Regions from separate parts of the Hylemonella sp. GW821-FHT12C09 genome, predicted to be linked through region 2. Evidence: predicted binding sites of a transcription regulator. Region 2 holds the regulator's gene; the other holds the start of a gene.
The links. Region 2 encodes FNR, which switches genes on or off when oxygen is low (the NO sensors DNR and NnrR bind a similar motif). Its sites were predicted from a motif close to TTGATNNNNATCAA; they were not measured.
Positions count from the first base shown of each region.

Region 1 (15,203 bases), on a different contig from region 2:
ATCCCTGCTGGCCGCAGAGGAGCTGAAGAAGCAGGGCATCAGCGCCGAGGTGCTGGACCTGCGCACCCTGGTGCCGCTGGACCGCCAGGCCGTGCTCAAGTCCGTGGCCAAGACCGGCCGCCTGCTGGTGGTGGACGAGGACTATTTGAGCTTCGGCCTCACCGGCGAGATCGCCGCCCTCGTGGCGGAGAACCTGGACACCGTGGCATTGAAGGCGCCTGTCAAGCGCCTGGCCGTGCCCGACGTGCCCATCCCCTATAGCAGCCCGCTGGAGAGGTTCGTGATCCCGCAGGTGGACAACATCGTGAGCGCCGCGCGGGCGCTGATGAAAGCCCACGTCGCCGAAGGGCAGCCTGCATGAGGGACATCACCCTGGGTGCCGAGGCGTGGGAAGGTGTGGACGACTCGGTGCAGGCGCTGGTGGACAAGTGGCTGGTGCAGCCGGGCGACACCGTGCGTGCCGGCCAGCCGCTGGCCAATGTGGTGCTGGTGAAGTCCAACCAGGAAATCACCGCCCCGGCCAACGGCCGTATCGCAAAGATCCTGGTGCCGGCCGGCGCCACCTTTGCACGCGGCACGGTCATCGCCATGCTGGAGTAAGGCAAATTGCCAGCGTTGCCGCACTAGAGCAGGCCTGGAACCACCAGCAGCTGGAGCAGCCAGTGGTGGCGCCCCTGTGGCGGGTCTGGACCTACGAACAGCCCGCGCTGGTGCTGGGCTGTTCTCAGCGTCTGCTTTACGAGCGGCTGATGGCGGGACCGGGCGGCCCGCCCATCGAGGTGCTGCTGCGCGAATCCGGGGGGGGCGCCGTGCTCACCGGCCCCTGGCTGGTGAGCCTGTCGCTTGTGCTGCCCCCACATCACCCCTGGCTGGGGCAGGGCCTGCCGGAAAGTTACCGCCTCCTGGGCCGGCTGCACGCCGACGCCTTGGCGGACGAGGGGCTGGCCGTCAAGGCCCTGCCACCGCCACAGATCGTCGGCACGCAGGCCTCACTCGCAGCGCGGGGCTTGCCCGCGCTGGACTGGGCCTGCTTCGGCAGCCTCGGTCCGTGGGAGGTGGTCGACGCCCAGGGGCGCAAGCTCGTGGGCCTGGCGCAGCGGCGGCGTGCCTCGGGGGTGCTGCTGGTCGCCGGCACGCTGGTCGCCGAGCCGGACTGGGGTTTGTTGTGCGACGCACTTGGGCGGCGGGACGAGGCGGCATGGCTTCGACAGCGCACGGCGTCTTGCGGGCGCTTGCTGGGTCGGACGTGGTCGTCCGGCAGCTGGAGCGCAGCGCTGTCGCGCCGGCTGGCCCTTGCGCTGACGGACGCGTGAAGATGTGCTGGCCGATTCATCCGCCCTTGAGCTTCTGGACCCGTTCGCCGTCCTTGAGCGAACTTGGCGGGAAGAGGATGACCTCCGTGCCCGGCGCCAGTTCGGTCTTGACCCAGGCCTCGCTGCCGTTGCGCGCCAGCACCTCGACCTCGTGCAGGCGGGCGCGGCCGCCTTCCACGGCATAGAGCGCGGCGCGGGCGCCGGAGGGGAAGAGGGCGCTGACCGGCACCTTGAGTGCGTCCTTCTCGGTCTGCACCACGATGCGCACGTCGGCCTTGTAGCCGTCGCCCAGCGCGCTCCACTGCTCGCGCGGGGAGAGGATGTCGAGCACCACGTTGACGCGCTGCTCCTCCACCCCCAGGGCGGAGATCTTGGTGAAGGCGGCCGGCTCCACCAGGCGCACGCGCGTCAGCAGGCTTTGCGGGCTGCCCCAGTTGGCCAGCGTGGCCGGCGTGCCCGGTTTGACCTGGGCGGCGTCCTCGGTCAGCAGGTCCACCACCACCTCCAGGTCGCCGGGTTCACCCAGTTCCAGCAAAGGCGTGCCAGCCTGCACCAGGCCTTCGCTCTGCTGGTTGACCTTGAGCACCTTGCCGGCAACCGGCGACTTGATGGCCCAGCTGCGTTGCGTGGCGGGCCCGCCCTGGCTGAAGGTGCGGATGGCGATGCGGGCCTGCGCCAGCTCGTGGCCGGTGGCGTCTTCTTCCTGGCGCGCGCTGTCGAGTTCCTTCTGGCGCAGGCGCACGGTCAGGCGTCCGGTTTCGTTCTGCGTGGGCGAGACGAAACCCTGCTGGGCCAGCGTCTCGCTGCGCTTGAGGTCGGCCACGGCCTGGTCGAGCGCGGCGCGGGCGCGTTCCACATTGGCGCTGGCGCGGCGCACGGCGGCCTCCATCGCGCCGATGCGCTCGTTCTGCTCCTGGCGCGCACGTTCGTCCAGCAGGCCGGGCATGACGGGCCACAGCGTGGCCAGCACGGCGTCGCGTGCCACGCTGTCACCCTGCTTCAGGCTCAGGCGCTGCACGCGGCCGGTGAGCGGGGTGGACACCACGTAGCGTTCGCGCAGGCGGGTCTTGCCGTCTTCCTGCACGGCGCGCTCGAAGGGGCCGCGGCTCACCGCGCCCAGTTCGACCTCGGTGGCCTGCGGCCAGAAGGCCCAGACCAGCAGCAAGACGGCCAGCAGCACGCCGGCGCCGGTCCAAAGTTGTTTCCTGGAGATGTTCATGCTTGGTTCCCTGTCGGCTGGTTTCTATTCTCGTGTCTTGAGCACGCCCACCAGGTCCAGCGTGTCGATGCGCCGGCGTACGATGAGGGCGCTGGCCACGCCGGCGGCCACGACGACGATGGCGGCATAGGCATAGGTGGGCGGCTGGATGATGAGCGGAAAGAAGAACTCGTCGGTCTTGATCAGCTGCACGATGCCGGCGGCCAGCCAGTAGCCGGCCACCAGGCCCAGCGGGATGGCGATCAGGATTTCCAGCGCCAGCTCGCCCAGCAGGAAGGTGGAGACCTCACCGCGCGTGAAACCCAGCACGCGCAGGCTGGCCAGCTCCCAGGCGCGTTCGGCCAGCGCGATGCGTGCGTGGTTGTAGACCACGCCCACGGCGATGATGCTGGCGAAGACGGTGAGGATGGCGCTGAAGACCAGCACATTGCGCGCGGTGATCTCCTCGATGTTGCGCAGCATCACGGACTTGCTGAAGGCCGCCGCCACCCGCGGCAGGTTCTTGAGCCGATCCAGCAGTTCGGGCTCATGGCCGCGTTCCACCGAGAGGGCGACCACATTGACGTGGTCGCCTTCCTGCAGCAGGCGGTTCAGGCTGCGCCGTTCGATGTAGGCACCCATGCCCATCATTTCCTGCACGGTGCCCATGACCGGCAGATCCAGCACCTGGCGCCGGCCTTCGAGCAGCTCCACGCGCACGGTCTGGCCCGGCTTGATGTGCAGGCGTTCGGCCAGGCGGTCGGTCAGCAGCAGACCGTCTTGCGGTGGGGCGAAACTCTGGTGGGCCACGTCCACGATGCGTTGCAGCTGCGGGTCGGCGCTACGCCCTTGCACGCTGCCGCGCCAGTGGTGCTGGCCGTGCACCAGGCGGGCCGGGACGCTGCGCACGCCTTCGACGGCCGTGACGTGCGGCAGCCGCGCCATCTCGTAGGTGACGGGTGCGGGCGCCGCCTCGACCAGACTGACGATGACGTCGCCGCGCAGCACCAGGCGGAACTGGGTGTGCAGCAACAGGTCGATCGTGTCGCGCCAGAAGGTGCCGCTGATGACGATGGCCATGGAGGCGGCGATGCCGAAGATGGTGAGCAGGGTGCGCAGGGGGCGGCGCTGCATGGTGCGCAGGACCATGCGCACGGCCGGGCTGAAGAACTCGCGCAGGCCCCAGGTCTCGACGAAGCTGGGCCGAAAACGCCCTGGCGCGGGCGGGCGCATGGCCTCGGCCGGGGCCAGCCGCACGGTGGCCGAGATGGCGCGCCAGGTGGCGCCCAGGGCGGCGACCAGGGTGATGACGGTGGCGGCCAGGATCAGTTCGGGCCGCACGCGGTGGCGCAGTTCGGGAAAGCGGAACACCTCGGCATAGATGCCGGAGAACCAGTTGCCCAGCCAGGCGCCCACCCCCAGGCCGATCAGCACGCCCAGGATGACGATGAGCAGCACCAGCTTGACGTAGTGCGCGCCGATGGCCGCATTGCCGTAGCCCAGGGCCTTGAGCGCGGCGATCTGCTCGCGCTGGGTGGCGATCTGGCGGCTCAGCACCACATTGAGCAGGAAGGCGGCCACGGCCAGGAAGATGCTGGGCAGCACGGTGCCCATGACACGTTGTTCCTTGATCTCGGAATTCAGGATCATGTGCGACATCTGCTCGTCGCGGCCCTGCGCGCTGATGCCGCCGTAAGGCGCGAGCAGGCGGTTCAGGCCGTCGATCACGCGGCCCTCGCTGGCGCCCGGGGCCAGGCGCACCGCCACCTGGTTGAAGGCGCCTTCCATGTTGTAGGCGGCGGCCAGCGCCTGGCGGTCGAGCCAGAAGACGCCGAAGCCGCGCAGGTCGGGCGAGCCGCCCATGCCAGCGAAGATGTACTCGGGCGAGAGCGCGATGCCGGTGATCAGCAGTTCCTCGCGCTTGCCGTTGACCAGGGCGTGGATGCGGTCGCCGGGCTGCAGCTTGCGGGCCATGGCGAAACCTTCCGACACCAGCACCTCCAGCGCGCTGCTGCGCTGCGTGACCGGCATGCGCCCCTCGCGCAGGTGCAGGCGGTTGAGACGCGGCAGCGCCTGCAGGTCGATGCCGATCAGGCGGCCGATGATGGGGTCGGACACATGGGGAATGTCCACCTGCACGATCTGCGTGAGTGAGGTCTCCACGTGTGCAGCGCCGGGCAGGGTGGCCAGCTGGCGTTCCAGCGCCAGGGGCGCGCGCTTGAGGCTGGCGAAGACGTCGGCAAAACGTGATTCGGTGTAATAGACCTCGCGCGACCAGGACAGCGCGTCGTAGGCGCTGAAGGTGGCGATGAAGCCGGCCACGCCGCTGGCCACCACCAGGGCGATGGTGACGGCCTGGCTCCACATGAGCCGCAGGTCGCGCAGCAGCTTGCGGTCCAGGGCTTTCACCAGGACAGCTCCGAGGGGCTGATCTTGTGCGGGTTGACGTCCACGCGCTGCACGCGCCCGCCGCCCAGGTGCAGCACGCGGTCGGCCATGCCGGCGATGGCCGCGTTGTGCGTGATCACGATGGCCGTGGTACCCAGCTCGCGGTTGATGCGTTCGATGACTTCGAGCACCAGTTTGCCGGTGACGTAGTCCAGCGCGCCGGTGGGCTCATCGCACAGCAGCACCTCCGGCCGCTTGACGATGGCGCGCGCGATCGCCACGCGCTGCTGCTCGCCGCCCGAGAGCTGCGAGGGGAAGTGGTCCAGGCGCTCTTCCAGGCCCACCATGCGCAGCGCCTCGGCCGCGGGCATGGGGTTGTGCGCGATGTCGGTGACGAGTTCGACGTTCTCCCGCACCGTCAGGCTGGGGATGAGGTTGTAGAACTGGAACACGAAGCCCACGTGCTCGCGCCGGTAACGCGTGAGCTCGGCGTCGCTGGCGCCGCTGAGCTCGTGCTCGGAAAAACGCGCGTTGCCGCTGCTGGGACGGTCCAGGCCACCCAGGATGTTGAGCAGGGTGGACTTGCCGCTGCCCGAGGGGCCAAGCAGCACGATGAACTCGCCTCGACGGATGTCCAGGTCCACGTCCTGCAGGGCTTTCACCTCGACCTCGCCCATCTGGTAGGTCTTGCTCAGCTTGTGGGCGGTGAAAACGGTGGGGCTGGCTTCGGCGCTCGGCTTCATATCCTGTGGCGGGTCCATGGCGGGTGGGGCCCATGATAGGCGCGCTGCATCTGGGCATCTTGACCCCGGTCATGAATCCCGGGCGTGGGTCCCTCCCGGCGTGGCACAGCAGATCGCTTGCGCAGGGGGCATGGATGCACCAATATGTCCCGTCCGTTCCTTCGGACGGCGTGGATTGGTTAAAAGTTCAGGTTCTGCTGCAGGATTTATCGCAAAGTTGTTGATTCCTCATGGTTCTGGCTCTGCGCAGGACGTATCCTTGGACTAGAATCGGCGCGTCTGCCGGCGTCAAGGGTGGTGGCAGACGTGAAATTCACATGAAGTCTTCCGATTCCGAACTGATCAATATCTCAGACCTGCGCATCGGGCTCTACGTCGAGCTCGAACTGGGCTGGATGTCGCATCCCTTTCCGACGGGCAGCTTCAAGATCACCTCGCCTCGCCAGATAGAAACCATCCGTGGCCTGGGGCTCAAGCAGGTGCGTTATGTGCCGGCCAAGAGCGATCCGCCGTCGGATGGCCTGGCGAGCCAGCCAGCCACGGACGAGGCTTCGGCCGCGCGCGCCCTGGCGCAGGAGCGCGAGTTCCGCCGGCGCCGTGCGGCGCTGATCGAGTCGCAGCAGCAGAGCCTGAAAGCCTGCGAGCAGAAATTCGGCCAAGCCCAGCAGCAATACCGCCGTGTGCAGGAGCGGGTGCTGGATCAACCCCAAATCGTGCGCGACGAGTGCGTGGCCATGATTCAAGCTTTCGTGCAGGAAATGGCGTGCGACGGCGAGGCGGCCATCCGCCTGCTGTCCGAGGGCGTGGGTGAGCGTGCCGCCATGCACCCGGTCAACGTCACCGTGATGAGCCTGCTGCTGGGCAAGGCCATGGGCCTGGCGGGCCCGGCCCTGGTCGACCTGGGCGTGGGCGCCTTCCTGCACGATGTGGGCAAGCTGCAGCTGCCCCAGCGCGTGCGCTGGTTCGAGGACGGCTTCTCCATCGAGGACTTCAAGCTCTACCAGGAACACGTCAACAAGGGCGTGGCCATTGCCAACCGCATGCAGCTCAGCGAAGGCGCGCTGATGGCCATTGCCCAGCACCACGAGCTGATCGACGGCACCGGCTTCCCCATGCGGCCGCCCGGTGGCGACCTGACGATGCCGGCGCGCATCCTGGCCCTGGTGAACCGTTACGACAACCTCTGCAACCCGGTGCGCCTGGTGACGGCGCTCACCCCGCACGAAGCGCTGTCCCTGCTGTTCGCACAGCACAAGGCGCGTTTCGACAACATCGTGCTGAGCGCTTTTATCCGCATGATGGGGGTCTACCCGCCCGGCTCGGTGGTGCAGCTCATCGACGGGCGCTACGCGCTGGTCGTCTCGGTCAATTCCGTGCGGCCGCTCAAGCCCCGGGTGATCGTGCACGAGCCTTCGGTGCCCAAGCGCGAGGCCCTGATCCTCGACCTGGAAAGCCAGCCCGGCATCGGCATCCGCCGCAGCCTCAAGCCGGCCAGCCTGCCGCCTGATGCGCTGGAGTACCTGGGCCCGCGCCAGCGCATTGCCTACTACTTCGAGAACTCAGGCCCGGCCCCGCTGGCCGACGCCTGAGCGTTTGCGGGTCCCCATTAAAAAGCCAGGGCATGCCCTGGCTTTTTTGATGCGCACCGCGGTCGGTGCCGCGTTCGATCAGATCGCCTTGGCGGCGCGCAACTCGTCGAGCTGCGCCTTGTTGTAACCCATCTGCATCAGCACCTCTTCGGTGTGCTCGCCCAGCAGGGGGGAGCGGGTCACGTCGGTCGGGCTGTCCGAGAGCTTGATGGGGTTGCCCACGCTCAGGTACTTGCCGCGCACCGGGTGGTCGACTTCCACGATGGTGCCGGTTTCGCGGAGCGACTGGTCCTCGGCGATTTCCTTCATGGAGAGGATGGGGCCGCAGGGGATGTCGAACTCGTTGAGGATGTCCATGGCCTCGAACTTGGTCTTGGTCTTGGTCCATTCCTCGATGCGGTCGAAGATCATCTTCAGGTGCGGCAGGCGGGCCTGCGGCGTGGCGAAGTGCGGGTTAGTGATCCAGTCCTCCTCGCCGATGATCTTGCAGATGGCAGGCCAGACGGCGGCCTGGGTGATGAAGTAGATGTAGGCGTTGGGGTCCTTCTGCCAGCCCTTGCACTTGAGGATGGAGCCTGGCTGGCCACCGCCCGAGGCGTTGCCCGCGCGCGGCACGGCTTCGCCGAACTCGATGTCGGGGTACTGCGGGTACTCGCGCAGCTCGCCGGTGCGCTCCAGGCGCTGCTGGTCGCGCAGCTTGACGCGGCACAGGTTGAGCACGGCGTCCTGCATGGCGGCCAGCACCTTCTGGCCGCGGCCGGTCTTCTCGCGCTGGAACAGGGCGGTGACGATGCCCAGGGCCAGGTGCAGGCCGGTGCCGCTGTCACCGATCTGCGCGCCCGTCACCATGGGCAGGCCGTCGGGGTCACCGGTGGTGGAAGCAGCGCCGCCGGTGCACTGGGCCACGTTCTCGTAGACCTTGCAGTCGACATAGGGACCGGGGCCGAAACCCTTGACCGAGGCCAGGATGATGCGGGGGTTGATCTCCTGGATCTTCTCCCAGGGAAAGCCCATGCGGTCGAGCGCGCCGGGGGCGAAGTTCTCGACCATCACGTCGCATTCCTTGATCAGCTTGATCAGCACTTCCTTGCCCTTGGGGTTCTTGGTGTCCAGGGTGATGGAGCGCTTGTTGTGGTTGAGCATGGTGAAGTACAGGCTGTCGGCGTTCGGGATGTCGCGCAGCTGTCCGCGCGTGGCATCACCTTCACCGGCCTTCTCCACCTTGATCACGTCGGCGCCGAACCACGCCAGCAGCTGTGTGCAGGTGGGTCCCGACTGCACGTGCGTGAAGTCGAGGATGCGCACTCCTTCGAGGGCCTTGGTCATGAAAAAACTCCTGGTTCTAATGATAAAAAATTCTTATGAATAGAAGCGACTAGTCTTCTATATGACTTGATCATTATAGGGGTTTCAACGCATTGAAATATTGTCGTTTTTTATGTGGGCGCAGGGCCCTGCTGATACATGCGTACAGAGGAGAAATGCAGGTATTTCCAGACCGAAGCGAGGAAACCAACGAGGCAAAAAAAACGGCGCCCGAAGGCGCCGTTTTCATGTCCGAGGGGAAGTTCTCAGACGGCTTTCTTGCCGTGCATGGCCGTGATCTGGTCCTTGCTGTAACCCAGCTCGGCCAGCACCTCGTCGGTGTGTTGGCCCAGCAGCGGGGAGGCGGTGACTTCGGGCTTGAGGTCCGAGAACTTGATCGGGCTGCCGATGGTGAAGTAGCTGCCGCGCACGGGGTGCGGCACTTCGACGATGGAGCCGCTCTTGCGCAGCGATTCATCGACCAGCAGTTCCTTCATGGACAGCACCGGGGCGCAAGGAATGTCGAACTTGCGGAAGATGTCCACCGCTTCGAACTTGGTCTTGTCCTTGATGAAGTCTTCGATGGTGGCGAAGATTTCCATGATGTGCGGCTGGCGGGCCTTCGGGGTGGTGTAGGCCGGATCGGTCTTCCACTCGGGTTTGCCCAGCGCGTCGCAGATCGGCTCCCAGGCGTGGCCCTGCACCGTGAAATAGATGTAGGCGTTGGGGTCGGTTTCCCAGCCCTTGCACTTCAGGATCCAGCCCGGCTGGCCGCCGCCGCCGGCATTGCCGCCGCGCGGGGTCACGCGGTCCTTGAAGGCGTCCATCTCGTGCGGGTACTGGGGATACTCTTCCAGGTAGCCCAGACGCTCCAGACGCTGCTGGTCGCGCATCTTCACGCGGCACAGGTTCAGCACGGCGTCCTGCATGGACACGGCGACCTTCTGGCCCTTGCCGGTCTGCTGGCGGCCGATGATGGCGGTCAGGATACCGATGGCCAGGTGCATGCCGGTGTTGGAGTCACCGAGGGCAGCCGCGGAGATCGTGGGCTGCGAGTTCTCGCCCTTCCACCAGCCGGTGGTCGAAGCGGAGCCGCCGGCACACTGGGCCACGTTTTCGTAGACCTTCAGGTCTTCGTAGTGGTGGCCGTCGCTGAAGCCCTTGACCGAAGCCAGGACCATGCCGGGGTTGAGCTTCTGGATGTGCTCCCAGGTGAAGCCCATGCGGTCCAGCGCGCCGGGGCCGAAGTTCTCGACCATGACGTCGGACTTCTTGATCAGTTTCTCGAGCACTTCCTTGCCCTCGGCCGTCTTGGTGTCCAGGGTCAGCGAACGCTTGTTGCTGTTGAGCATCGTGAAGTAGAGCGCGTCGGCATCGGGCATGTCGCGCAGCTGGCTGCGGGTGACGTCGCCGGCGCCCGGGCGCTCGACCTTGATCACGTCCGCGCCGAACCAGGCCAGCAGCTGGGTGCAGGCAGGACCGGCTTGCACGTGCGTGAAGTCGATGATCTTGATGCCCTTGAGGGGTTTGTTTCCAGACATGTGCATATCTCCTTGTGGGTTGTTGCGCTAGTGAAATCAGTGCTTCTTGGTCGCAGCGCTCGTGGGGTTGAGGCTGGTGATACGACCGCTTTCGGTGCCGGCACCTTCGTCGATGACGGCATTGATCAGGGTGGGTTTGCGCGACTTGATGGCTTCTTCCATCGCCTTGCGCAGCTCGGCCGGGGTGGTGGCCTGCACGCCGACGCCGCCGAAGGCTTCCATCAGCTTGTCGTAGCGCGCGCCCTTGACGAACACCAGGGGCGAAGGATCGCTGGAGCCGCCGCGGGCCAGTTCGTCGCCGCGGTAGACGCCGTTGTTGTTCATGATGACGATGCAGACCGGCAGGTTGTAGCGGCAGATGGTCTCGACTTCCATGCCGCTGAAACCGAAGGCGCTGTCGCCCTCGATGGCGATCACCGGCTGGTTGCTTTCGACGGCGGCGGCCACGGCAAAACCCATGCCGATGCCCATCACGCCCCAGGTGCCCACGTCCAGGCGCTTGCGCGGCTTGTACATGTCGACGATGGAGCGGGTGAAGTCCAGCGCGTTGGCGCCTTCGTTGACCAGGATGGCGTCGGGGTTGGCCTTGATGATGTCGCGCACCACGTTCAGCGAGCTGTGGTAGTTCATCACCGGCGGGTTCTTGGCCAGGGTCTCGGCCATCTTCGCGACGTTCTTGTTCTTGCGCTCGACCACGGCGCCGGTCCACTCGGCCGGGGGCTTGGCCCAGCTGGAGCCCATGCCGGCGAGCAGGGCGGACACGCAGGAGCCGATGTCGCCGACCAGCGGGGCGTCGATGGCCACGTTGCTGTCAGCCTCGGTGGGCGAGATGTCGATCTGGATGAACTTCTGGCCACCGGCGTTCTTGTGGTCCTTGCCACCCCAGGTCTTGCCCTTGCCGTGCGAGAGCAGCCAGTTCAGGCGCGCGCCGACCAGCAGCACCACGTCGGCCTCCGGCAGCACGAAGGAACGGGCGGCCGAGGCGCACTGCTCATGGGTGTCGGGCAGGATACCCTTGGCCATGGACATGGGCAGGTAGGGAATGCCGGACTTCTCGACCAGGGTCTTGATGTCGGCGTCGGCCTGGGCGTAGGCGGCACCCTTGCCCAGCAGGATCAGGGGCTTCTTGGCGCCCTTGAGCAGGTCCAGGGCGCGCTTGACGGCGTCCGGGGCGGGGATCTGGCGCGGAGCGGGATCGACCACCTTGATCAGCGAAGCCTTGCCGGCAGCAGCGTCCATGGCCTGGCCGAACAGCTTGGCCGGCAGGTCCAGGTAGACACCGCCCGGGCGGCCGGAGACGGCGGCACGGATGGCGCGGGCGATGCCCACGCCGATGTCTTCGGCGTTGAGCACGCGGAAGGCGGCCTTGCACAGGGGCTTGGCGATGGCCAGCTGGTCCATCTCTTCGTAGTCACCCTGCTGCAGGTCGACGATCTCGCGCTCGGAGGAGCCGGAGATCAGGATCATGGGGAAGCAGTTGGTGGTGGCGTTGGCCAGGGCGGTCAGGCCATTGAGGAAGCCGGGGGCGGACACCGTCAGGCAGATGCCGGGCTTGCCGGTCATGAAGCCGGCGATGGCGGCGGCGTTGCCGGCGTTCTGCTCGTGGCGGAAGGAGATCACGCGCAGGCCTTCTTCCTGCATCATGCGGGTCAGGTCCGTGACCGGAATGCCCGGCAGGCCGTAGATGTTGGTGATGCCGTTGAGTTTCAGAGCATCGATGACCAGGTGGAAACCATCGGTCAGTTCTCTGGATTGAGCGTCGTTGGACATGGTTGTAGTCTCTCTCGGTTTTTGACGTCTGTGAAAGTCGGGCGACCCGGCGGGCAAATATCTGCGGCTCCTCGAATCTGGGGGACCCCGGGAGCGCGCAATCGGGGTGTCAGGCGGTGCTGGGGCCCTTGTTCGACGAGGTGTCAACAGGGCCCATTTGCATCGACGGGTTATGATAGAAACCGATTCAGTATCCGCCATTGACCACGGTCAATTTTCGGGACAAATAACCGGCTTTCCACGGGGAGCCGGCCCGCTACCGGCGCGAATGCGCGATCCCTGGCCCATGACATCCATCGAGAACCATCCGGAAAAGAACATCATTCGGGTTCAACTCCGCCAGAACAACGTGCTCAAGGGCATGAGTGCGGCGTCGCACGAGGAGCTGGAACAGCACCTCACGGTGGTGGATTGCAACAAGGGCGATTTCCTGCTGCACCAGGGCGTGCATGAGATGGAGCAGTATTTCATCCTCGACGGGGTGCTCAAGCGGGTCGTTGCCAATGCCCAGGGCAAGGAAATGATCCTGCGCTTCGCCGCCGAGCGCGAGATGGAAACCAGCTACGCAGCATGGTCTCTCAAGACGCCTACGCCCTACAGCATCGTTTCAGTGACCAAGGCGCGCGTGGTCAAGCTGCCCCTGCCGGAGTGGATCGCCTTCATCGATCGTCATCCGGAGGAAAAGCGCCTGTTCGAGTACTGCGTGATGAACCTCATGAGCGAAATCATGGCGCACACCATCACGCTGCACCTGCTGGACGCGCCGGGCCGTGTGCACCGCTTCCTGCGCAAGCACCCCGAGCTGTTCGACCGCATCCCGAAAAAGGAACTCGCGGCCTACATGAACCTCTCGGCTGAGACGCTGAGCCGCCTCAAGCAGCGCGGCAAGATCTAAGGCTGCGCTGAACAAGCCCCCCGCCGCGTGCTGCATCCCCGCAGCGGGCGGTCTGCGGCGTTGCAAATCCTCGCCATAGCAGGAACTATGGCTGTGGTTTGCGCCTTGCATCCCATCCCTCTGCGGGGCGCGCAGCCCATCGCCAGGACTTATTCCGCGCAGCCCAAAGAAAAAGGGCCTGTTCCGTGAGGAAGCAGGCCCTGGTTCCGGCCCCGCAAGGGGGCAGGAGCGCAGATGATCAGGTCTTCGAGTGCGTGAACAGGCGCGAGGACGTCATCAGGCGCAGGCGGTTCTCGACGCCGACGACACCGGACACCATCGAGGCGACCTTTTCCACCTCGCCCTGCTCGTGGGCGTTGACCACGATGCCCTTGAGGATCACGCGGCCCTTCTGGGCTTCGATGGTGATGTTCACCTCTTGCGTGGTCTCGTTGTCCTTGAGGGCGGAACGCACGCGGGACGCCAGGGTCATGTTGGCCAGCAGCTGGCGCGAGGCCTCGGACTCCTGGAACTCCGGGCGCTGGCTCAGCTGGCGGATCTGCTCCACGCAGCTGTGCACGCTCAGGCGGTCGGTGTTGAGCACCAGATCGTAGAGCACCGGGTCGCCCCAGGTGACGCCGAAGAGCTGGTGCATGCGGGTGGCATGCGCGTGGTCGCTGCGACGGATCTCGCTTTCCGCGAAATCGCGGTCGTCGGTCTCCAGATGGTTCATGAGCCATTCGACGCGCTTGTGGAAGGAGCGGGTGATGCGCACCGTGAGCACGTGCGGCACGGGGCGCAACAGGCAGGTGGCGCCCCAGCCGCGCAGCACCACATTGCCCTTGTTGGCCAACTCAAACACTTCTTCGGCAGTGTAGAGGGCAAGACGCTCGGTGTCGGTCTTGGCGCGCTCGATCAGCCCGGCCTTGCCTTCACGCAGGCGGTTGATCAGGCTGGTCGAGACGTGCATCTTGCCGGCCACATGATCCACCACCTCGTGGCGCATCACGGCCAGGTTCATGGCGGCCGTCAGTTCCAGGGCCACATCCTTGGCCAGGGAACCCATTTCCTGGGTCATTGCAATCACGGGCATGTTCTTACTCCTTCGTCGGTACTCGAAAAGGGGGCTCAGTCCACGGGACGCTCGGCGGCGAACTCATCCTGCTTGGGCGGCTTGACCAGGGCGATCAGCTTGGAGATCAGCGGCCAGAACAGCAGGAGCAGGGCCAGGGTGGTGATGGAGCCGACCAGTGCGTTGGAGTACATGACCGAGAGCTCACCCTGCGAGACCAGCATGGCCTGGCGGAACGAGTCTTCGGCCTTGTCGCCCAGCACCAGGGCCAGCACCAGTGGCGCAAGCGGGTAGTCGAGCTTCTTGAACACGTAGCCCACCACGCCGAACAGCAGCATGAACCAGATGTCGAGCATGGCGTTGTGCACGGTGTAGGCACCGATCGCGCAGATCACGATGATCACCGGGGCGATGATCGAGAAGGGGATGCGCAGGATCGAGGCGAACAGCGGCACGGTGGTCAGCACCACGATCAGGCCGACCAGGTTACCCAGGTACATGGAGGCGATCAGGCCCCACACGAAGTCCTTCTGCTCGACGAAGAGCAGCGGGCCGGGTTGCAGACCCCAGATCAGCAGGCCACCCAGCAGCACGGCGGCGGTCGGCGAACCCGGGATACCCAGGGCCAGCATGGGCAGCAGGGCGGCGGTACCGGCAGCGTGGGCTGCGGTTTCCGGCGCCACGACGCCTTCGAGTTCACCGGTGCCGAATTTGGCGCCGTTCTTGGACATCTTCTTGGCGATACCGTAGCTCATGAACGAGGCCGGGGTGGCACCACCGGGGGTGATGCCCATCCAGATGCCGATCAGCGAGGCGCGGATCGAAGTCGCCCAGTAGGCGGGCAGCTTCTTCCAGGTCTGCCAGACGACCTTGGGGTCGATCTTGGCGCTCTTGCCGGAGAAGGCCAGGCCTTCTTCCATCGAGAGCAGGATCTCGCCGATGCCGAACAGGCCGATCACAGCGATCAGGAAGTCGAAGCCGCGCATCAGCTCGGTGAAGCCGAAGGTCAGGCGCAGCTGGCCGGTCACGGTGTCCATGCCCACCGCGGCCAGGCCGAAGCCGATCGTCATGGAAGCGAGGATCTTGAAGGGCGAGCCCTTGCCCATGCCCACGAAGCTGCAGAAGGTCAGCAGGTAGACCGAGAAGAATTCGGGCGGGCCGAACTTCAGGGCGAACTTGGCCACCAGCGGCGCCAGGAAGGTGATCATCACCACGGCGACGAAGGCACCCACGAAGGACGAGGTGAAGGCGCCGGTCAGCGCTTCGCCGGCGTGGCCCTTCTGGGCCATGGGATAGCCGTCGAAGGTCGTGGCCACCGACCAGGGTTCACCGGGGATGTTGAACAGCACCGAGGTGATGGCGCCACCGAAGAGGGCCCCCCAGTAGATGCAGGACAGCATGATGATGGCC
Region 1 covers NZ_JBXAQQ010000012.1:5,184-20,386, forward strand. Annotated here, with positions in the region: gene AC1RRP_RS17175 (alpha-ketoacid dehydrogenase subunit beta) at 1-361, shown strand, start outside; gene AC1RRP_RS17180 (lipoyl domain-containing protein) at 358-600, shown strand; gene AC1RRP_RS17185 (lipoyl protein ligase domain-containing protein) at 606-1,313, shown strand; gene AC1RRP_RS17190 (efflux RND transporter periplasmic adaptor subunit) at 1,330-2,532, opposite strand; gene AC1RRP_RS17195 (ABC transporter permease) at 2,557-4,920, opposite strand; gene AC1RRP_RS17200 (ABC transporter ATP-binding protein) at 4,917-5,642, opposite strand; gene AC1RRP_RS17205 (cyclic di-GMP phosphodiesterase) at 5,960-7,231, shown strand; gene frc (formyl-CoA transferase) at 7,310-8,557, opposite strand; gene frc (formyl-CoA transferase) at 8,803-10,077, opposite strand; gene oxc (oxalyl-CoA decarboxylase) at 10,114-11,847, opposite strand; gene AC1RRP_RS17225 (Crp/Fnr family transcriptional regulator) at 12,134-12,742, shown strand; gene AC1RRP_RS17230 (cytidylate kinase family protein) at 12,981-13,814, opposite strand; gene AC1RRP_RS17235 (tripartite tricarboxylate transporter permease) at 13,850-15,203, opposite strand, start outside.
Region 1: a site for FNR is predicted at 12,048-12,061, ahead of oxc (oxalyl-CoA decarboxylase). Genes of this name have one in related genera too.

Region 2 (15,203 bases):
TCCAGCCACATGTCGAAGGCGCCATCGCGATCGGCGTCAAAGGTATGGCCGAAGACCTGGATGCCGACATCCCCGCCCGTGACAGTCTTGAGGGGCAGGTCTTGGGCTTGCACCAGTGCGGGTAGCGCGGCCAGCGCGAGCAGCCAGGGGGCTGTCCATTTCAGCATCGGGGATCCTCCTTGAAATTAGTTATGGATGGCATCAATGACCACCTAAAAATCCTATCAGATGGGGGAGCAATTCTTGGGTGGCGTAGACAAGAAACAACAAGGCCTGGAGCACAGAGGTGCTCCAGGCCTGCAGAAACTCGGGTTACGAACCCGGGGGGCGTCAGCGCAGCACGAGCACCGGGATGTGCGAGTGGGTCAGCACCTGCTGGGTCTCACTGCCCAGCAGCAGGCGCTTGATGCCCTTGCGGCCATGGGAGGCCATGACGATGAGGTCGCACTTGTGCTTCTTGGCGGTGGCGATGATGGCCTCGCTGACCAGATCGGACTTGGCGATGACGGCCTTGACCGTGAGGCCCTTGGCGGCGGACGACTTGGCGACGGTGTCCACGATGGCCTGGCCATGCGCGGCCCATTGCTTTTCAATCTTGTTGATGTCGTTCAAGGGCAGGGCCAGGCCGCCTTCGAAATAGCTTTGCGGATAACGCGGCACCACCTTGAGGGCGACCACTTCGGCGCCGCTGAGCCTGGCCAGAGCGAGGGCGCTGCTCACGGCCTTCTTGGACAGGGTGCTGCCATCGGTGGCGACGAGGATGCGTTGGTACATGGTTCGATCTCCTTGGGTTGTTCGAGCGGCTCTAGATTACTCCACCGGGTTCTGTTATGGTCTTGATCCATATCAAGCTGGAGTCGGGTGCTGCCAGCTACGCTTGACCACCATGCAATCTGCCAGTCTTGCCGTGTCTGCGCAACTCCTGTCGGTATCTGGAGAACGCCAGACTGTGCCCGGTGCGGGGCCGTCCCAGCCCGTGCCACCGGCCGAGGCAGGGCAACTGCTCGACGATCCGGCCGCCTGGACGGCCTTCAGCCGCCCCTTGGACGAGCGGCCGGGCTGCTGGGAATCCCATCTGATCATCGAGGGCATGCACTGTGCGGCCTGTGCGCTGACGGTCGAGGAGGCCCTGCGCAGCGTGCCGGGCGTGAGCGTCGCCAGTGTCAGTGCGGGCAGCCGGCGCGCACGCGTGCTCTGGCAGGCCGATGCCGTGCTCCCCTCGGGCTGGATGGACGCGGTGCGCCGGGCCGGCTACCGCGCCGTGCCGGCCAACGACGCGTTTGCCAGCGAGCGCCGGCGACAGGAGACCCGCAAGGCCCTGTGGCGCTGGGCGGTGGCGGGTTTCTGCATGATGCAGGTCATGATGTATGCGTGGCCGGCCTATGTGGCCGAGCCCGGCGACCTGACGGCCGAGATGGAGCAGCTGCTGCGCTGGGCGTCCTGGGTGCTGACGCTGCCGGTGATGCTGTTTTCCTGTGGCCCCTTCTTCTCCGCAGCCCTGCGCGACATCCTGCAGCGGCGCATCAGCATGGACCTGCCGGTGGCCCTGGGCATGGGCATCACCTTCGTGGTCAGTACGGCCGGCACCTTCGAGCCGCAGGGCATCTTCGGGCGCGAGGTCTATTTCGATTCGCTGACCATGTTCGTTTTTTTCCTGCTGACCGGACGCTGGTTCGAGCAGCGGCTGCGCGAGCGCACTGCCGGCGCGCTGGATGCCCTGATGAACCGGCTGCCCGACAGCGTGCTGCGCCGCCGTAGCGACGGCGAGTTCGAACGTGTCGCGGTGCGGCGCATCTTGCCCGGTGATGTCCTGCGGGTGCTACCGGGCGAGGCTTTCCCGGCCGACGGCACGGTGATCGAGGGCGCCACGCTGGCCGACGAGGCCCTGCTCACGGGCGAGTCCCGTCCGCTGGCGCGGGGTTTGGGCGCAACCGTGATTGCCGGCAGCCACAACCTGACGGCGGCCGTGCTCGTGCGCGTGGAGCGCATCGGGGCCGACACGCGTTTCGCCCAGATCGTGGCGCTCATGGAGCAAGCCGCCACCAGCCGGCCGCAACTGGCGCAGCTGGTCGACCGCATGGCACGGCCTTTCCTGGTGGGTGTGCTGCTGGCGGCGGGTGGTGCGGCCGCCTTCTGGTGGTCGCACGATCCCGGCCATGCGCTGATGGTGGCGGTGGCCGTGCTGGTGGTGACCTGCCCCTGCGCGCTCTCGCTGGCCACGCCGGCGGCCATGCTGGCCGCCGCCGGTACGCTGGCGCGGCAGGGTGTGCTGGTACGTCGCCTGGGGGCGCTGGAGGCGCTGGCCGAGGCAGACATGGTGGTGTTCGACAAGACCGGCACGCTCACGCGCGATGCCATGGTGCTGCAGTCGGTGCAGACCCGCGAGGGGGTGGACCGCGCGCAGGCACTGGGCATGGCCATGGCGCTGGCGCAGCAGTCCTTGCATCCCGTTTCACGGGCGCTGGTCGCGGCCGGGCAGCGCGAAGCTGTGTTGGCCTGGCGGTCCGAGCAGGTGCATGAGGCTTCGGGGCAGGGTTTGCGGGGGCTGGTCAGCCCGCTGCCGGGGCAGGGGGGTGTGACCCAGGAGCTGCGCCTGGGGTCCCAGGCGCATTGTGGTGTCAGTGTTGCCGCACCGGCGGGCCCGCATGCGGTCCTGAGTGATGCGCAGGGCTGGCTCGCCATCTTCGAGCTGGGTGAAGACATCCGTCCTGATGCGGCAGGCACCGTGGCCGCGCTGCAGGCCCAGGGGATTGAAGTGCGCATCCTCTCGGGTGATGCGGCGCCTGCCGTGGCCCGCGTGGCGGACCGGCTGGGCATACGCGGGGCGCGAGGCGCTTGCACGCCGCAGGACAAGCTGGTCTTTCTCCGGGCCGCCCAGCAGCAGGGGCGCAAGGTGGTGGTAGTGGGCGACGGCTTGAATGACGGCCCGGCGCTGGCCGGTGCCCATGTCTCGTTTGCCTTCGGCCAGGCCGTCCCTCTGGCGCAGGCCCAGTCCGATTTCGTGGTGCTGGGTGAAGAGCTGGCCAGTGTGGGCAGGGCGCTGGCGCTGGCACGCCGCACCCTGCGCATCGTGCGCCAGAACCTGGCCTGGGCCGTTGTCTACAACGCGGCCTGCGTGCCGCTGGCCGTGGTCGGCTGGCTGCCGGCCTGGCTGGCCGGTCTGGGCATGGCAGCCAGTTCGCTGCTGGTGGTGCTCAATGCACTGCGGCTGGTCGTTGACGCAAGTCACAAGGAAGTCATCTGATGGACATACTTTATCTGCTCATCCCCTTGTCGGTCGCCCTGGTGTTTTTCATCCTGGGCGGGCTGTGGTGGGCGATCGAGCGTGGCCAGTTCGAGGACATCGAGGCCGAAGGCGAGCGAATTCTGAGGGATTCCTGAACGCTTTGATATTCGTCAAACCCCTGGCAGGGTTAAAAGCGCAGACTTCATAGGGTTAATCAAGAAGAGAGGTGCACATGGCATTTTCAAACCAACAAGCGACGGTCTATAACGATAGCGTTGTCAGACAGTTCGCCATCATGACGGTGGTCTGGGGTGTGGTCGGCATGCTGGTCGGCGTCATCATTGCCGCCCAGCTGACCTGGCCTGAACTCAATTTCGGCATCTCCTGGCTGAGCTACGGTCGCTTGCGGCCCTTGCACACCAATGCGGTGATCTTCGCCTTTGGCGGTTGCGGCCTGTTCGCAGCGGCCTATTACGTGGTGCAGCGAACCTGCCAGGTGCGGCTGTTCGGCGAGAAGCTGGCGGCCTTCACCTTCTGGGGCTGGCAGTTGGTCATCGTGCTGGCCGCCATCTCCCTGCCGCTGGGTTATACCCAGGGCAAGGAATACGCCGAACTGGAGTGGCCGATTGACATCCTGATCACCCTGGTCTGGGTGGCCTTTGCCGTTGTCTTCTTTGGTACCGTCGGCACCCGCAAGGTGCGCCACATCTACGTGGCCAACTGGTTCTTCGGCGCCTTCATCCTCGCCGTGGCACTGCTGCACCTGGTCAACAGCGCCGCCATTCCCGCCGGTTTCATGAAGTCCTACTCGGCCTACGCCGGTGTGCAGGACGCCATGGTCCAGTGGTGGTACGGCCACAATGCCGTGGGCTTCTTCCTCACCGCCGGCTTCCTGGGCATGATGTATTACTTCATTCCGAAGCAGGCCGAGCGCCCGGTGTACAGCTATCGCCTGTCCATCGTGCACTTCTGGGCCCTGATCTTCACCTACATGTGGGCCGGCCCGCACCACCTGCACTACACCGCACTGCCGGACTGGACCCAGTCGGTGGGCATGGTGTTCTCCCTCATCCTGCTGGCTCCGAGCTGGGGCGGCATGATCAACGGCATCATGACCCTGTCGGGTGCCTGGCACAAGCTGCGTGACGACCCCATCCTGCGTTTCCTGATCGTCTCGCTGTCGTTCTACGGCATGAGCACCTTCGAGGGCCCGATGATGTCGATCAAGACCGTCAACGCCCTGAGCCACTACACCGACTGGACCGTGGGCCACGTGCACTCGGGCGCCCTGGGCTGGGTCGGCCTGGTGACCATGGGTTCCATGTACTACCTGATCCCGCGCCTGTTCGGCCAGAAGCAGATGTACAGCATGCGTGCGGTGGAGGTGCACTTCTGGACGGCCACCATCGGCATCGTGATCTACATCGCGGCCATGTGGATTGCCGGCGTGATGCAGGGCCTGATGTGGCGTGCCATCAACCCGGACGGCACCCTGACCTACACCTTCGTCGAGTCGGTCAAGGCGACCTTCCCGTTCTATGTGCTGCGCCTGCTGGGCGGCCTGCTCTACCTCGGCGGCATGCTGGTCATGTTGTGGAACGTGATCAAGACGGCCACCGCCGGTCGTGCGACCAACGTCACCATCCCGGCCGCCGCTGCCCACGCCTGAGAAGGAATACACCATGGCAAACAACACCAAATCGAGCGGCATCTCGCACGAGAAGATCGAGACCAACAACTTCCTGATGATCGTGCTGATCCTGCTGGTGCTGCTGGTCGGCGGCCTGGTCGAGATCGTCCCGCTGTTCTTCCAGAAGTCCACCACCGAGCCGATCAAGGGCATCCAGCCCTATACCGCGCTGCAGCTGGCCGGGCGTGATGTCTACGTCCGCGAGGGCTGCTACAACTGCCACTCGCAGATGATCCGTCCCTTCCGCGCCGAGACGCTGCGCTATGGGCACTACTCGGTGGCGGGCGAGTCGGTCTACGACCACCCCTTCCAGTGGGGCAGCAAGCGCACCGGTCCTGACCTGGCGCGCGTGGGCGGTCGTTACAGCGACGAATGGCACCGCATCCACCTGAACAACCCGCGTGACCTCGTGCCCGAGTCCAATATGCCGGCCTATCCCTGGCTGAACAAGGACATGGTTGATGCGGCTTCGCTGCCGACGCACATGAAGGCGCTGCGCACGGTCGGCGTTCCCTACACCGACGAGCAGATCGCCAAGGCGAGCGAGGAGGTCAAGGGCAAGTCTGAAATGGACGCCGTGATCGCCTATCTGCAGGTTCTGGGCACGGCCCTCAAGTAAAGAAAAGACGGAGACCCCATCATGGACGTCAACACACTTCGTTCCGCAGTCACCGTTGCGGGCCTGATCTGCTTCATCGGCATCGTGCTGTGGGCCTGGTCGAGCCGCAATGCGGCCGATTTCGAGCAGGCCGCCCAACTGCCTTTCGAGCAGGATTAACGCGCCGTCAAAGGAAGAAAAATGAGCGATTTCACAAGCAACTTCTGGTCGGTCTTCGTCACGGTGGTCACCCTGGTCGGCATCATTGCCTGCCTGGTCCTGCTCTGGGTCAGTGGCAAGGCCAAGGCCATGACCGCCAACGACAACACCACCGGTCACGTCTGGGACGGCGACTTGCGCGAGATGAACAACCCGCTGCCGCGCTGGTGGGTCTGGCTGTTCATCATCACGGTGGTCTTTGCCCTGATCTACCTGGCCATGTACCCGGGCCTGGGCACCAGCCCGGGCAAGCTGAACTGGAGCCAGCAGGGCCAGTACGAGGCCGAGATGGCCAAGGGCGAGAAGGAAGTGGCGCCCCTGTATGCCCGCTTCACCGCCATGAGCGTGCAGGACATGGCGCGCGATCCGCAGGCCCTGGCCATCGGCGAGCGCGTGTTCATGAACAACTGTGCGCAATGCCACGGCTCCGACGCCCGCGGCAGCAAGGGCTTTCCCAACCTGAGCGACGGCGACTGGCTGTATGGCGGTGCGCCCGAACAGATCAAGGAAACCATCACCAAGGGCCGCATGGGTAACATGCCGCCCATGGCTGCGGCCGTGGGTACCCCCGACGACGTCAAGAACGTGGCGCACTATGTGCTGAGCCTCTCGGGCAGCCCGCACGATTCGCTGCGCGCCTCGCTGGGCAAAACCAAGTTCGGTGCTTGCGCCGCCTGCCACGGCATGGACGGCAAGGGCAACACGGCCCTGGGTGCGCCCAACCTGACCGACGACACCTGGCTGCACGGCTATGGCGAGAATGCCATCGTCGCCATGATCAACAACGGTAAGGTCAACCAGATGCCGGCCCAGGAAGGAAAACTGAGCGAAGCCCAGATCCACGTCCTGTCGGCCTATGTCTGGAGTCGCTCCGGCGGTAACAAGGTGGCGGCCCCTTGAGGGCTGGGCGTTCAGTTGACAGAATCAGACCCCAAGGGCCAGAAGATCATCCCCATCGTCGCGCAGGCGCCGGCTTCGGCCGTCGATGCCGATGACGCGGAGATGGTCTCGCTGTACCAGGCCCAGCAGAAAATCTATCCTCGCAGCGTCAGCGGCCTGTTCAGCCGCTGGCGCTGGGTCTTTGTCTGGCTGACCCAGCTGGTCTTCTATGGCCTGCCCTGGCTCGAGTGGGGCCAGCGTCAGGCCGTGCTGTTCGACCTGGGCGCGCGCCGCTTCTACATCTTCGGCCTGGTCCTGTACCCGCAGGACTTCATCTACCTGACCGGCTTGCTGGTCATTTCCGCGCTCGCGCTGTTCCTGTTCACGGCCGTGGCCGGGCGCCTGTGGTGCGGTTATGCCTGTCCGCAGACGGTCTACACCGAAATCTTCCTGTGGATCGAACACCGGATCGAAGGTGATCGCTCGGCCCGCATGCGGCTCGACGCCGCGCCATGGTCCCTGAACAAGCTGGCGCGCAAGGGCGGCAAGCACCTGGCCTGGCTGGCCGTGGCGCTGTGGACCGGCTACACCTTCGTCGGCTACTTCACGCCGATCAAGGAGCTGGGTCTGGAGTTCATCCAGTGGCGCATGTCGTCCTGGGAGGTGTTCTGGGTCATCTTCTACGGTTTTGCCACCTACGGCAATGCCGGCTTCATGCGCGAGCAGGTCTGCAAGTACATGTGCCCGTATGCGCGTTTCCAGAGTGCCATGTTCGACAAGGACACCCTGATCGTCACCTACGACGAAGAGCGCGGCGAGCCCCGCGGCGCACGTTCGCGCAAGGCCGACCCGGCGGCGCTGAAGCTCGGCGCCTGTGTCGACTGCAGCCTGTGCGTGCAGGTCTGCCCGACCGGCATCGACATCCGCAAGGGCCTGCAGTACGAGTGCATCGGTTGCGGCGCCTGCGCCGACGTCTGCGACACCGTGATGGACAAGATGGGCTACGCGCGCGGCCTGGTCAAGTACTCGACGCAGAACGCCATCAAGAACAAGTGGACAAGCGCCGAGACCTGGCGGCACGTGTTCCGTCCCCGGGTGCTGGTTTACACCTCCATCCTGGCCGGGGTCTGCATGGCCATGCTGGTGAGCCTGGCGCTGCGCACGCCCTTCAAGGTGGACGTGGTGCGCGACCGTGGCGTGATGGCGCGCATCGTGTCCGGCGGCATGATCGAGAACGTCTACCGTCTGCAGATCATGAATGCCACCGAGTCCGGACAGCACTACCGCATCACGGTCAGCGGCCTGCCGGGCCTGTCGGTGGCCTCCGAGGAGGAGGTAGGGGTCGACGCCACGCAATCGCGCTGGGTTGCGGTGCGCGTGCAGTTGCCCTATGAGGGCGCCGCCGCTGGCACCCATCCCATCCATTTCGAGATCACCGCACGCGACACGTCAGCGCAATTGCGCGAGAAGTCGGTGTTCCTGGTGCCACGTTGAGGAGCCTTGCAGTATGAATGACAAGAACAATGCCGCGCCGGCCGCGCCCTGGTGGAAGTTCGGCCACGTCTGGCTGGTGCTGGCCGGTCCGATCATCGTGGTGATCGCCGGTTTCATCACCCTCTACCTGGCCGTGAGCCGACCCGACCCGGTGGTCAGCGAGGACTATTACCGCAAGGGCATCGAGATCAACAAGACGCTCGAGGCCGATCCGGCCAGCCTGGCGCCGGCTGTGCAGGCGCGCAACCACGCTGCCACGGGCGCACCGGTGCCGGCCCGGCCGGCGGACAAGCCTTGAATCCCCGGCCACCTGATACGAGGAGGGCGCGATGAAACTGCAAAAACTCATGTGGATCGCCTGGCCGGCCTTTCTGGTCGCAGGTGTGCTGGAGATGCTGGTGTTTGCCATGGTCGATCCGCATGACCTGCACTGGTTCGGCCAACCGGTCGAGCTGTCGCGCCAGGGCATCTACACCATCGCCTTTTTCGTCTTCTGGGGCATCACCATGCTCTCCAGCGCGCTCACGACGCTGCTGGCGCTGTCGCCCTTCGAGTTGAACCACTGCCCCTTGCCGCAGGACGAACGGCCCGAGGCCTGCGCCAAGCAGGACGGCTGCTGCTGAAAGAACCGGGGTCGTTCGACCTCAGTGGCACTCGGTCTGGTGGTTGACCAGCCGGGACAGGGCATCGGTGTCGAGGATGCGCACATGGCGCTGCTTGACCTCGACGATGCCGTCTTCCACGAATTTTGAGAAAGTGCGGCTGACGGTCTCGAGCTTGAGGCCCAGGTAGCTGCCGATTTCTTCGCGCGTCATGCGCAGGATCAGCTCGGATTGGGAGAACCCCCGTGCGTGCAGGCGCTGCACCAGGTTCAGCAGGAAGGCCGCCAGCCGTTCCTCGGCCCGCATGCTGCCCAGCAGCAGCATCACCCCGTGCTCACGCACGATCTCGCGGCTCATGATCTTGTGCACATGGCGCTGCAGGCCATTGATCTCGCGCGACAGGTCCTCGATGCGGTCGAAGGGCATCACGCAGACCTCGGCATCCTCCAGCGCCACGGCGTCGCAGGTATGGTGGTCGTTGACGATGCCGTCCAGGCCGATGATCTCGCCGGCCATCTGGAAGCCCGTGACCTGGTCGCGGCCGTCCTCGGAGGCTACGCAGGTCTTGAAGAAGCCGGTGCGGATGGCGTAGAGCGAGTTGAATTTCTCGCCATTGCGGAAGAGGGCGGTGCCGCGCTTGATCTTGCGGCGATTGGCCACCATGTCATCGAGGCGGTCAATTTCCTCGGTGCTCAGGCCCATGGGCATGCAGAGCTCGCGCAGATTGCAATTGGAGCAGGCGACTTTGATCGTTTGCGGATTCATGGGCTGTATTTTGACATCGGCCATGGCGGCAACTCCCCACTGGAAATGGACTCTGGCCCGTACCTTACCAGCATTTGATGCAAATCAAGATGGAATCCCCCTTTCCCCGGCACAGTTCAAGCATCCGAGGACCCCTCATGAACGCCGATACCGTCGAGCCCCTTTCTCCAGAGCTATTGCGTCGCCACGACGTGGCGGGGCCGCGCTACACCTCCTACCCGACGGCGGATCGTTTCGTCGAGGCCTTCGGCCCTGACGACTACTTGCGTGCCCTGCAGCAGCGCCGCTCGGGCGCGGCCGCCCTGGTGCTGCCGCTGTCGCTCTACGTGCATGTGCCGTTCTGCGAGTCGCTGTGCTACTACTGCGCCTGCAACAAGATCATCACCAAGCACCATGACCGCGCGGCCGAGTACCTGCGCTACCTGAGCCGCGAGGTGGATCTGCACACCGCCCAGCTGGGCGTGGGCCAGACCGTCACGCAGTTGCATCTGGGTGGCGGTACGCCGACCTTCCTGAGCGACGCCGAACTGCGCGAGCTCATGGCCATGCTCAAGCGCAGCTTCACGCTGGCGCCTGGCGGCGAATACTCGATCGAAGTCGATCCGCGCACCATCGATGCCGGTCGGCTCGACACCCTGGCTGAACTCGGCTTCAACCGGCTGAGTTTCGGTGTGCAGGACTTCGACCCCGCCGTGCAGAAAGCGGTGCACCGGGTGCAACCGGCCGAACAGGTGTTTTCCCTGGTGCAGGCCGCGCGTGACCGCGGCTTCGATTCGGTCAACGTCGACCTGATCTACGGTCTGCCGCAGCAGACGCCCGAGTCCTTCGCCCGCACGATTCAGCAGGTCAACGAACTGCGGCCGGACCGCATCGCCCTGTACGCCTACGCCCACCTGCCCGAGCGCTTCAAGCCGCAGCGCCGCATCGCCAGCGCCGAACTGCCGGGCGCCGCCGCCAAGCTGGCCATGCTGTCCGGCGCGCTGGCGCGCTTCCAGGCCGCGGGTTACGTCTATGTCGGCATGGACCATTTCGCGCTGCCCAACGACGCCTTGGCCGTGGCCAAGCGCCAGGGGCGCCTGCACCGCAACTTCCAGGGCTACAGCACCCAGCCCGACTGCGACCTGATCGGCCTGGGCGTCTCGTCCATCGGCCGCATCGGCGCCACCTACAGCCAGAATGCCAAGACACTGGAGGAGTACTACGACGCCATCGATCACGGCCACTTCGCCGTGGTGCGCGGCCTGGCGCTATCGAGGGATGATCTGGTGCGCCGTGCCGTCATCATGGCCCTGATGTGCCAGGGCGAGGTGCTGTTCGAATCCATCAACCTGGCCTACCTGATCGACTTCAAGTCCTACTTCGCCCCGGAACTGGAGGCCCTGCGCGAGCTGGCCGAGCAGGGGCTGGTGACGCTGGACGATGGGGGTATCCAGGTCACGGCCATGGGCTGGTACTTCGTGCGCGCCGTGGCCATGGCCTTCGACCGTTACCTGCAGGCGGACCGCAACCGCGCCCGGTTCTCCAAGATCATCTGAGCGCTTTCGCGCGGCCCTACACTCGGCCTTATGCAGACTTCCCTGGCCGTCACGGCCTTGCTCATGGGCCTTGCCGGCGGCCCTCATTGCATCGCCATGTGCGGCGCGGCCTGCGTCGGTCTGGGCCAGGCCGCCGGCGAGCGCCGCAACGAGGCGATGTGGGTGTTCCAGCTCGGTCGCGTGCTGGGTTATGCCGCACTGGGCGCCCTGGCGGCAGCCTCCATCCAGGGCCTGGGTTGGCTCACCATCCAGTCGGCTGCGCTGCGCCCGGTCTGGACCCTGTTTCACGTCGCGGCCTTCATGCTGGGCCTGGTGCTGCTGGTGCGTGCGCAACAGCCGGTCTGGCTGGAGCGTGCGGCGCGACGCCTGTGGAGCGGTGCCCGTGCGCTGGCCGCCGGCCAGGGCCGGGGCGCACCGCTGGTGGTGGGCACGCTGTGGGCCTTGTTGCCCTGTGGCCTGCTGTACTCGGCCCTGTTGGTGGCGGCCATGACGGGCAGCGCGATCGAAGGCGCGGCGGTCATGGCGCTGTTCGCCGCGGGCACGGCCGTTTCCATGATGGCCGGTCCCTGGTTATGGCTGCGCCTGCGCGGCACGGGCCGCGGTGACTGGGGTATGCGACTGGCCGGTCTGGCGCTGGCTGCCAGTTCGGCCTGGGCGCTGTGGATGGGACTGGTGCATGACACGGCACCCTGGTGCGTCACCCCGGCCGGCTGATCCCGATTTCTCCTTCGTCTGTCGCACGGCCGTTTGCCATAATCCAGGCCCATGTCACGTCCTTCCGGCGCCACACCGTCGCGCACCCATCTGGTCCTGATCCCCAGCTACAACACCGGTCCCAAGCTGCTGGAAACCGTGCAGGAGGCCTTGCGCCAGTGGGCTCCGGTCTGGGTGGTCGTCGACGGCAGCACGGACGGCAGCGGGGCGCAACTGCAGGCGCGGGCTGCGCAGGAGCCGGACCTCAAGGTCATGGTGCTGGTACGGAACCAGGGCAAGGGTGCCGCCGTCCTGCACGGGCTGGTGCTGGCCGAGGCGGCCGGCTACACCCATGTGCTGACCATGGATTCCGATGGCCAGCACCCGGCGCAACTGATCCCGGCGTTCATGCAGGCGGCGGGCGACGACACCTGCCGCATGGTGCTGGGCAAGCCGGTCTTTGCTGCCGATGCGCCAGCGCTGCGCGTGCAGGGCCGCAAGGTCTCCAATGCCTGGGCCAATCTGGAGACGCTGTGGATGGGCATCGGCGACTCGCTTTACGGTTTTCGCGTCTACCCTGTTTCGCCGCTGCTGAAGATCATGCGCGGCCAGCGCTGGATGCGCCGCTTCGATTTCGACATCGAAGCCGCCGTGCGCCTGTGCTGGGCCGGTGTCTGGCCTGTCAATATCGACGCACCGGTCAAATACCTGCGGCCCGAGGAGGGCGGCGTCTCGCACTTCAACTACCTGCGCGACAACGCCTTGCTCACCTGGATGCACACGCGCCTGATGCTGGGTTTTGCCCTGCGCCTGCCACTGTTGCTGGTACGGCGCCTGGGGCGCCGCCGCTGCTGAGCCCGACCGTTCGCCGGGGCTGTTTTCCGTACGAATCCTGGGGGAATCTGGGTACAATTTGGACTGACCATGAGCCAAGCTGTCGGGGCGCATGGCTGTAGCCGGACAGGGATATTCCTGTCTGGCGCCGTATACAACAACAAATTCCCTGGGATGCTCGTCAGCTGTGAATTCCGGACCGCCAGGCGGACGGATTTACCAGCCAGACCGCGGGAGCCCATGAGGAAACAGAGTCACCATGCTGCGTCAGATCATCAAAGATTTCGTCATTCAACAGTTCAACGTCGAACCGGCCGTGTTCGACCAGCCCGGTCTCAAGGTCGCCGACCTGGGCCTGGACTCGCTGGGCGTGGTTGAAATGCTGTTCGAGGTCGAAGACCTCTACGGTTTTCAGGTCGACGATCCGGCGCGCTACAGCAGCATGAGCTTTGACGAGATGGTGGCCGACATGGAGACCACCATCCGCGCGGCCAACAACGGCCAGATTCCGGTGCCGGCCTCCCTGCCCGGCAAGGCCTGAGTGGCTGCCGGCGGGCAGCGCTGATTCCGGTCCATGTCAACCATCCCGTCCGTGCAGCGCGTCGTTGTCACAGGCATCGGCCTGCTGACGCCACTGGGCCTGACACGCCAGGCCAGCTTTGATCGCCTCTTGCAGGGCGAGAGCGCCATCCGGCCCGCCGCACCCGGCATCACCCACTGGTTGCCCCATGCCCTGGCGGCCGATGTCGATCCCGCCTTTGAACAGACGCTGGACCGCAACGAGCAGGGGCTGGACCGCGCCACGCAATTCGCCTTGCTGGCCAGCCGGGAAGCACTGGCTGATGCCCGGGCTACTGACTGGGATCTCAAGCCCGAGCGCGTCGGCGTGTTTGCCGGCATCGGCCTGGGTGGCGCGACCACCGGCGAAGCCCTCTACACCCGTCTGCACGAACAGCTGCTGGCCGGCCGCAACCCCACGGTGATGCACCCGCTCTCCGTACCGCGGCTCATGCCCAATGCCGCCACGGCCGCCATATCGATGGCCCATCAGTTTCGCGGCCCGACACACACCTACAGCGTGGCCTGTTCCTCCTCGGCCATGGCACTGGGCGAGGCCTATCGCAGCATCCGCCACGGCTATACCGATGCCATCGTGGTTGTCGGCGCCGAGGCCATGAACGTGCCCGGTGTCTTCATGGCCTGGAACGCGTTGCGCGTGATGGCCAAGCCCCACCCCGACAATCTGGCGGCCAGCTGCCGGCCCTTCGACCAGGACCGCAGCGGTTTCGTGCTCGGTGAGGGGGCGGCCGCGCTGGTGCTGGAGACCGCAGCGTCCGCTTTGCGCCGCGGGGCCACGATCTACGGGGAAATCTGCGGTTATGGCAGCAGCAGCGACGCCAAGCACCTGACCCTGCCGTCCAGCGAAGGCCAGTACCGCGCCATCCGCATGGCGCTCGATGAATCCGGCATCGCGCCCGCCGGCATCCATTACCTGAACGCCCACGGCACGGCCACCGAGGCCGGCGACGTGGTGGAGAGCGAGACCATCCGCCAGGCCTTTGGCGACCATGCCGATCACCTGCCCGTGAGTTCCACCAAGTCCCAGCACGGGCATCTGATCGGGGCCGCGGGCGCGACCGAATTCGCCATCAGCCTGCTGGCCATGCAAAGCGGCAGCATTCCGCCGACGGCCTTCCTGGACAAGCCGGACCCGCGCTGTACCCTGGACTACGTGCCCCGCCAGGCGCGCCACGGCCAGTCCTTGCAGGCCGTCATGTCCAATTCCTTCGCCTTCGGCGGCAGCAATGTGTCGCTGATCGCGCGACGGTACGCATGAGCCGCCGGGCCGCTCCCAAGGCGCATGGCAGCGCAGCCCGCAGGGCGGAGATCTGCTGATGAGCGAGACGCTGAGCTACCCCATCGAGCTCGGCGCCGCAGGCGTCTACCAGCTGCTGCCGCATCGCGGCGACATGCAACTGATCGAGCGCCTCACGGTGTTGGACCACGATCACTACCAGGCCAGCGCGCGCTGGTCTGAGGACGGTGCCATCTTGCGCGGCCACTTCCCCGGCCTGCCGCTGGTGCCAGGCGTGATGCTGGTCGAGCTGGTGGCACAGGTGGCCGGCGCGGGCATGCGGGCGGGCTCCCCGGCGGCGCGGCGCCTGGAAGGCGACTACCTGGGTTTGCTCGCCAGCATCCGCAAGTGCAGCTTCAAGCGCCCGGTGCTGCCGCGTGAAACCGTGCAGGTGGACGTGCGTACGCGGCCCATGTCGGAAACGGCGGCGGCGGTCACCGCCCTGTTGACCGTCGGCGGCGATGAAGCGGCCCAGATCGAGATCCTGGTGATCAACGCCCCGCGACAGGCGGTGATGGAAGGCCTGGCCGGCCTCGCACAGCGCAGCACCTGAACCGGTGCGACCGCTTCAGCCCTTCGGCGGGAGTTCGCTGCGGAAGTAGCTGTCCAGCTCGCTCAATGCCTGGGCGGTGACCACCGGCGGCTCGAAGCGCCGGCCCAGGCGGGCCCGGATGGTGAGGGGCAGGACCGGCGGGGTGAACAGGCCCCAGTGCTTGCCCAGATAGGGCGTGGAAAACTCCAGGATGACCGCCTGGATGGGCACCTGGCTTTTCTTCGAGATCAGAATGCAGGCGCCGGACAGGCTGCTGATGG
Region 2 covers NZ_JBXAQQ010000008.1:69,570-84,772, forward strand. Annotated here, with positions in the region: gene AC1RRP_RS14190 (hypothetical protein) at 1-167, opposite strand, end outside; gene AC1RRP_RS14195 (universal stress protein) at 331-774, opposite strand; gene AC1RRP_RS14200 (heavy metal translocating P-type ATPase) at 887-3,244, shown strand; gene ccoS (cbb3-type cytochrome oxidase assembly protein CcoS) at 3,244-3,381, shown strand; gene ccoN (cytochrome-c oxidase, cbb3-type subunit I) at 3,459-4,895, shown strand; gene ccoO (cytochrome-c oxidase, cbb3-type subunit II) at 4,909-5,535, shown strand; gene AC1RRP_RS14220 (cbb3-type cytochrome oxidase subunit 3) at 5,557-5,694, shown strand; gene ccoP (cytochrome-c oxidase, cbb3-type subunit III) at 5,716-6,633, shown strand; gene ccoG (cytochrome c oxidase accessory protein CcoG) at 6,649-8,106, shown strand; gene AC1RRP_RS14235 (FixH family protein) at 8,120-8,404, shown strand; gene AC1RRP_RS14240 (hypothetical protein) at 8,436-8,729, shown strand; gene fnr (fumarate/nitrate reduction transcriptional regulator Fnr) at 8,751-9,473, opposite strand; gene hemN (oxygen-independent coproporphyrinogen III oxidase) at 9,611-11,008, shown strand; gene AC1RRP_RS14255 (sulfite exporter TauE/SafE family protein) at 11,039-11,722, shown strand; gene AC1RRP_RS14260 (glycosyltransferase family 2 protein) at 11,774-12,556, shown strand; gene AC1RRP_RS14265 (acyl carrier protein) at 12,795-13,076, shown strand; gene AC1RRP_RS14270 (beta-ketoacyl-[acyl-carrier-protein] synthase family protein) at 13,110-14,372, shown strand; gene AC1RRP_RS14275 (3-hydroxyacyl-ACP dehydratase FabZ family protein) at 14,431-14,943, shown strand; gene AC1RRP_RS14280 (lysophospholipid acyltransferase family protein) at 14,959-15,203, opposite strand, start outside.